2 regions of the Jeotgalibacillus sp. 10bf12 genome follow, and region 1 is predicted to be linked to the other one. Evidence: a T-box and tRNA genes for the amino acid it is inferred to sense, from the RefSeq annotation. Region 1 holds a T-box; the other holds one or more tRNA genes.
The links. The T-box of region 1 lies ahead of trpS (tryptophan--tRNA ligase). A T-box ahead of a tRNA ligase gene usually reads a tRNA of that ligase, here a tRNA-Trp.
Positions count from the first base shown of each region.

Region 2: it encodes a tRNA-Trp, which carries the amino acid that the T-box ahead of trpS (tryptophan--tRNA ligase) is inferred to sense. The anticodon was not compared.

Region 1 covers NZ_CP200276.1:2,034,108-2,037,485, reverse strand. Annotated here, with positions in the region: gene DH10bf12_RS10595 (GNAT family N-acetyltransferase) at 1-381, opposite strand, end outside; gene DH10bf12_RS10590 (putative glycoside hydrolase) at 559-1,746, opposite strand; T-box leader at 1,948-2,149, shown strand; gene trpS (tryptophan--tRNA ligase) at 2,213-3,208, shown strand; gene DH10bf12_RS10580 (YuzI family membrane protein) at 3,211-3,378, opposite strand, start outside.
Region 2 covers NZ_CP200276.1:1,897,693-1,901,070, forward strand. Annotated here, with positions in the region: rRNA gene DH10bf12_RS09850 (23S ribosomal RNA) at 1-591, shown strand, start outside; rRNA gene rrf (5S ribosomal RNA) at 836-951, shown strand; tRNA gene DH10bf12_RS09860 (tRNA-Asn) at 957-1,031, shown strand; tRNA gene DH10bf12_RS09865 (tRNA-Ser) at 1,033-1,124, shown strand; tRNA gene DH10bf12_RS09870 (tRNA-Glu) at 1,134-1,208, shown strand; tRNA gene DH10bf12_RS09875 (tRNA-Val) at 1,227-1,302, shown strand; tRNA gene DH10bf12_RS09880 (tRNA-Met) at 1,324-1,397, shown strand; tRNA gene DH10bf12_RS09885 (tRNA-Asp) at 1,406-1,481, shown strand; tRNA gene DH10bf12_RS09890 (tRNA-Phe) at 1,544-1,619, shown strand; tRNA gene DH10bf12_RS09895 (tRNA-Thr) at 1,626-1,701, shown strand; tRNA gene DH10bf12_RS09900 (tRNA-Tyr) at 1,717-1,800, shown strand; tRNA gene DH10bf12_RS09905 (tRNA-Trp) at 1,806-1,879, shown strand; tRNA gene DH10bf12_RS09910 (tRNA-His) at 1,900-1,975, shown strand; tRNA gene DH10bf12_RS09915 (tRNA-Gln) at 1,981-2,055, shown strand; tRNA gene DH10bf12_RS09920 (tRNA-Gly) at 2,062-2,136, shown strand; tRNA gene DH10bf12_RS09925 (tRNA-Cys) at 2,148-2,221, shown strand; tRNA gene DH10bf12_RS09930 (tRNA-Leu) at 2,284-2,368, shown strand; tRNA gene DH10bf12_RS09935 (tRNA-Gly) at 2,375-2,448, shown strand; gene DH10bf12_RS09940 (B3/B4 domain-containing protein) at 2,720-3,370, opposite strand.

The DNA.
Region 1 (3,378 bases):
TATTTCATTGGTAGCAAGTGATCTACGGTTATATCCTATTGATGTAGCATGCTGGAATCCTGCGCGTTTATAAAAGCGGAGGCGCTTTTCCGTATCTGTATCATCATAATCAACCGGTTCCACTTCAAGAATAATCGGTTTCTTTTTATCCTTTAACTGTTGAATCAGTTTACCGCCAAGACCTTCCCCTCTTGCTGCACCTGAAACAAATAAATAATCAATAAAGATAAAGTCTTTTGTTTCTACGTACATAAGCACGTGTTTTTCACTTTCATCTTTATGATAAATATCACTTCTTTCTTTTAAAAGCGTTTCCATATGTTCGCGTGATTTCATTTCCTCTACCGGAAAATAATCTTTCAGTTTTTCATACCAATGCATAGTAGTTCCCCTTTCAGATCGTGAAGATTTGAGTTGAGTATAGTGAGGTTATAATATGAGGGATTGATAACTTCTATACTCTTCCCTGTTTTTGAATTTTTAAACCACTGTCCTTAAATACATGTAAAAAACCGGCACAAAATAAGCGTGCCGGCTTCTAAGGTGTATCTCATGAGGTTATGGCAAGTAGTCTACTCCACCAGTATATGTGTTACCTGCATTCCATAAAAGGAACTCGTTAATTCCGTTGTCATAAAGTGCATCAATTTGATCTTTAACTTCTTTTGGTCCGTATACCAGATAATTACCCGTACCAAGGTATGATGCAGTGAAGTCCTGAATCCATGGTCTAGATACTGGAGGGTTCTCAAGTTCAGCAAGCTTGGCATTTTCAACTTTTGCGTACTCTGAAATCAGGTTGTAAGGCTCTAGGTCCGGCTTATCAATACCGAAGTAAGATGTCCAGTGACTTGGATAAATCATTGATGAAATGACATCAACATGCTCAGAAATACGGTTAAAGTTCTGACCGATACCAGGTGCTTCAGGTAACGTTGCAGAGTATCCGAAGATATCTACGGAAACATCTACATCATAAGGCTCAAGCTGATCTGAAGCATATTCTACAAAATCAGTTACAGCATCGACTCTTTCATTTGTATCGTCACTGCCATCATCCACGTAATCACCAGTGCCATATTCTAATACATCATCACGGGTTTCAAAGCCTTCAGGAAATCTGACATAATCAAATTGAATTTCCTTGAATCCCATTTTTGCTGCTTCAATTGCAATGTCTACATTGTAATCCCATACTTCCTTCATAAACGGGTTAACAAAAGATTCTCCCCGTCCATTCGCCCATACCTGGCCATTTTCCTGGAATGAAAGGTCAGGTCTTTTTTCAGCTAACACTGAATCTTTAAATACCACGACACGTGCAATCGGATACACTTCATGTTCTTCCAACGTCTCAAGCATTTCACGCATATCTTTTATGTACGGCTGACCGATATCTGTAAAAGCCGAATCTTCTTCAGGCGTATATGTTAAATAACCGTGATCTTCTTTCACGTCGATGACCATTGCATTTAAGTCTGTATTATCCATTAAATCCAGTAACGTTTCGAATCTTTCTCCACCGGCAGAATGTCCAGTCACATAAATTCCTCTGACTGCATCCGGATATTCGAAAGATAACCCTGAGTCATAAACGAATCTTGGCATCGATTCCGGAAAAACTTTTTGCATTTCAATAAATTCTCTGATTTGATGTTCTTCGTGTTGTGTTTCTGCGTTTGCGTCAGTGCTGAAAACCGTAAAAGCTAAAAGTGCAGCGCTTGCAGAAGTTGCGATGTATTTCAATGACACGTATACCTCTCCTACTAACTCATTTTTATGTACCTTATAATTCTAACAAGTAATAATCGTAAAAGAAACGTCATATTGAATTATTTTGTTAATAATTTCTGAAATGACATATTTTTTTCTAATTTTCCTGAGAAACTGAAAAATCATTGATTCCTTTTTATAAACTGGCTTATAATAATAAAAGGATCTTTTATATTACAGGCAATGATAGAGAGTAGTAGCTGATGAATTAAATTCAAGAGAGTCTGCGGTCGGTGTAAGCAGATATTTAACTTCAGTGAATGGACTTTTGAGCTCTAATCGTGAAAAGCGATTAGCGTACCGCTCTGCGTTATGAGCTTAAAGTGGCAGTTTTCAACTGCAATAAGGGTGGCACCGCGGAAAATCCGTCCCTTCCTATTAACATCGATTAATAGGAAGGGACGGATTTTTTGTGTGTCTAATTAAAGGAGGAATTTTTATGAAAACGATTTTTTCTGGCATTCAGCCGAGTGGAACCATCACACTTGGTAATTATATTGGTGCAATGAGGCAGTTCGTTGATCTCCAGGATGACTATAACTGTTACTTCTGTGTGGTGGACCAGCATGCAATTACAATGCCTCAGGACCGTCTCGAGTTAAGAAAGAATATTAAGAGTCTTGCTGCAATGTATATTGCTGTAGGCCTCGATCCTGAGAAGGTTACACTGTTCATTCAATCTGAAGTGCCTGCTCATGCTCAGGCGGGTTGGATGTTACAATGCGTTTCATATATAGGTGAGCTTGAGAGAATGACACAGTTCAAGGACAAATCATCAGGTAAAGATGGTGTCTCAGCCGGGCTACTGACATATCCCCCGTTGATGGCAGCAGATATTCTGCTATATAAAACTGATCTTGTACCGGTTGGAGAGGATCAAAAGCAGCATCTTGAATTGACAAGAGATCTGGCTGAAAGATTTAACAGAAAGTATAATGACATATTCACCATTCCTGAGGTAAGAATCCCCAAGACAGGTGCAAGAATTATGTCTCTTCAGGATCCTCTGAAGAAAATGAGTAAGTCTGATGCGAATAAAAAAGGATTTATCTCCATGCTGGATGAACCCACTCAGATTATTAAAAAGATCAAGAGTGCAGTAACTGACTCTGAGGGCATTGTAAAATATAACAAAGAAGAAAAGCCTGGTGTTTCAAACCTGATCTCTATTTATTCAATTTTGACTGGTAAAACAATTGCAGAGATTGAAGAAGCTTATGAAGGAAAAGGCTACGGTGACTTTAAAGCTGAACTGGCTGAAGTTGTTGTAGCACATATTAAGCCGATTCAGGATCGTTACTATGAGCTGATGGACTCTGAGGAACTGGATGAAATACTTGATCATGGTGCTGAGAAGGCAAACTTTACAGCAGGTAAAATGGTCAAAAAAATGGAAACGGCTATGGGTCTTGGCAGAAAGCGTAAGAATAAATAAAACTAAATCCGGCGATTGCCGGATTTTTTTATTGTCGAAAAATGGATCAGCAATGCCCCGGCAGGAATACCATATGTCTCTGAATGGCTGAAAAGATACTTTATGTACTCCAATGTGGAATTACCTGAAGGAATTAGATTCAGTAAGATGACACTATGTAAAAATCCCGA
Region 2 (3,378 bases), 140 kb from region 1:
GGAAATCATTCGAAGAGTGTAAAGGCATAAGGGAGCTTGACTGCGAGACCTACAAGTCGAGCAGGGTCGAAAGACGGGCTTAGTGATCCGGTGGTTCCGCATGGAAGGGCCATCGCTCAACGGATAAAAGCTACCCCGGGGATAACAGGCTTATCTCCCCCAAGAGTCCACATCGACGGGGAGGTTTGGCACCTCGATGTCGGCTCATCGCATCCTGGGGCTGTAGTCGGTCCCAAGGGTTGGGCTGTTCGCCCATTAAAGCGGTACGCGAGCTGGGTTCAGAACGTCGTGAGACAGTTCGGTCCCTATCCGTCGTGGGCGCAGGAAATTTGAGAGGAGCTGTCCTTAGTACGAGAGGACCGGGATGGACGCACCGCTGGTGTACCAGTTGTCATGCCAATGGCATCGCTGGGTAGCTATGTGCGGACGGGATAAGTGCTGAAAGCATCTAAGCATGAAGCCCCCCTCAAGATGAGATTTCCCACACGCAAGTGGTAAGATCCCTGAAAGATGATCAGGTAGATAGGTTCGAGGTGGAAGCATGGTGACATGTGCAGCTGACGAATACTAATCGATCGAGGACTTAACCAAATATAAGAAAGTGGAAGCGACTGGTCAGCTTTGAGAGCTGGTGGAAGCCTGAATGGGTGAGACGTTAGTCTCAAACAGGCAGGGTGAAGCAGCCGAAAAGCTAGGAGCTGAAACTGGACTAAGGTTGATTCTCGGAAAATCTCTTACTTTGATGAACGTATCCAGTTTTGAAGGCGCGAAAAAAAGTGTTGCATTTGCCTTCGAAAAGTGTTATGATAGTACTTGTCGCCGAGTTGCGATATAGTCTAGTGATGATAGCGAAGAGGTCACACCCGTTCCCATGCCGAACACGGAAGTTAAGCTCTTCAGCGCCGATGGTAGTTGGGGGTTTCCCCCTGTGAGAGTAGGACGTCGCTAGGCAATATTCCACAGTAGCTCAGTGGTAGAGCAATCGGCTGTTAACCGATCGGTCGTAGGTTCGAGTCCTACCTGTGGAGCCATGGAGAGCTGTCCGAGAGGTCGAAGGAGCACGATTGGAAATCGTGTAGGCGGCTACCGCTGTCTCAAGGGTTCGAATCCCTTGCTCTCCGCCATTGCATACTGGCCCGTTGGTCAAGCGGTTAAGACACCGCCCTTTCACGGCGGTAACACGGGTTCGAATCCCGTACGGGTCACCATTTAAAATTTATTCCCATGGAGAATTAGCTCAGCTGGGAGAGCATCTGCCTTACAAGCAGAGGGTCGGCGGTTCGAGCCCGTCATTCTCCACCATTCTTTCTAACTTTATATCGTCGCGGGGTGGAGCAGTTCGGTAGCTCGTCGGGCTCATAACCCGAAGGTCGCAGGTTCAAATCCTGCCCCCGCAATTACCTTTGGTCCCGTGGTGTAGCGGTTAACATGCCTGCCTGTCACGCAGGAGATCGCCGGTTCGATCCCGGTCGGGACCGCCATTTTCAACTGATGGTTGAAAAATAATTATTTACATAGTAAGATAGAAAATGCTTAAATATTTGGCTTTGTAGCTCAGTTGGTAGAGCAATGGACTGAAAATCCATGTGTCGGCGGTTCGATTCCGTCCAAAGCCACCATGTATTGCCGGTGTAGCTCAACTGGTAGAGCAACTGACTTGTAATCAGTAGGTTGGGGGTTCAAGTCCTCTTGCCGGCACCAGTTTTAATTTTATATGGAGGGGTAGCGAAGTGGCTAAACGCGGCGGACTGTAAATCCGCTCCTTCGGGTTCGGCAGTTCGAATCTGCCCCCCTCCACCATTCATAGGGGCATAGTTTAAAGGTAGAACAGAGGTCTCCAAAACCTCCGGTGTGGGTTCGATTCCTACTGCCCCTGCCAATTTTAAAAATTTCATTACGGCGATTGTGGCGAAGTGGTTAACGCACCGGATTGTGGTTCCGGCATTCGTGGGTTCGATTCCCATCAGTCGCCCCATATATTGGGCTATAGCCAAGCGGTAAGGCAACGGACTTTGACTCCGTCATGCGTTGGTTCGAATCCAGCTAGCCCAGCCATTTTTTGCGGGAGTAGTTCAGTGGTAGAACACCACCTTGCCAAGGTGGGGGTCGCGAGTTCGAATCTCGTCTTCCGCTCCATTTTTATTTTCGGCGGTATAGCCAAGTGGTAAGGCACGGGTCTGCAAAACCCTTATCACCGGTTCGAGTCCGGTTACCGCCTCCAAATATTTTAAATAATTGTGATTTGTAATACGTACATGCGTATGATAAGATTCATACTATCATGCCGATGTGGCGGAATTGGCAGACGCGCACGACTCAAAATCGTGTTCCTTCGGGAGTGCCGGTTCGATCCCGGCCATCGGTACCAGCATACGCGGGTGTAGTTTAGTGGTAAAACCTCAGCCTTCCAAGCTGATGTCGTGAGTTCGATTCTCATCACCCGCTCCAACATACATAACCAACGCAGTGTTTCGTTTAACTAAAACGAAGCGGTGCGTTTTTTTGTGTCTTTAACTATGTTAAAGAGACTGTTTAGGAAGGCAGTGTCTCCAGTGGCTGGGAGGGATGAAGCCTCTTGGCTCACCGCCGGGCCACTTGGAGTATACTTCGGACCGTAAATCAGCGGTCTGCTTTAACAGGTCTATGTATTTAAATAAATATAAAAGCCTCATATATGATGAGGCTTTTTGATCGATCGTGTCCGGATGATATAATATATTTAAATAATTTGTGATGTTGCAGTACCTCCATTTACCTGGATAAACATATGCTTTAACGAATCAAGCAGCTTTTCCTGATCCTCAGTTGGCAGTGAGGGTCTGAAGTAGACAATGTGTAATGCTTCAGTTGTATCCCTGCTTACTGCAGTTCTGATTGAATCAACGCTTGGACTGCCGAATGGCCCATGATCATCAGCAGCGATAACCAGGTTTTCAGCAGAGTTTTCTCTGCCGTTTAAGCCTTCAAATTGCTGATGTTTGCTGCCGACCCTGATCTCAACTGGTCCGCTGATCTTTTCAGCATCGTATATGCCTAGCGGCGTTTCGTACTGCAGGGAAAAGAAGTTATTCAGATCAACTGCTGAATTAGCACTCGGCAGATAATTTTGTTTTGAAATTCTTCTGAGAAGAGCTTCGGTACTTGGTCTGTATCGGTTAGGATCTTTACCGAAATGCTTAAACAATTGTCTCCATTCAGCTATGCCTTCAAAGTCTGCCGGCTTCTTATCCTTCAGGTCAAAAAATAGTGATTCCTGAAACAGTTGGAGCCGCCCTTTTAGCATCTGAGGTGATTCACTGACGGTGACGTTTCGATAATGAATAATGCCAAATGAATAAGATGATAGTGATGAATGAACTGAAACTTCCATACGGTGGT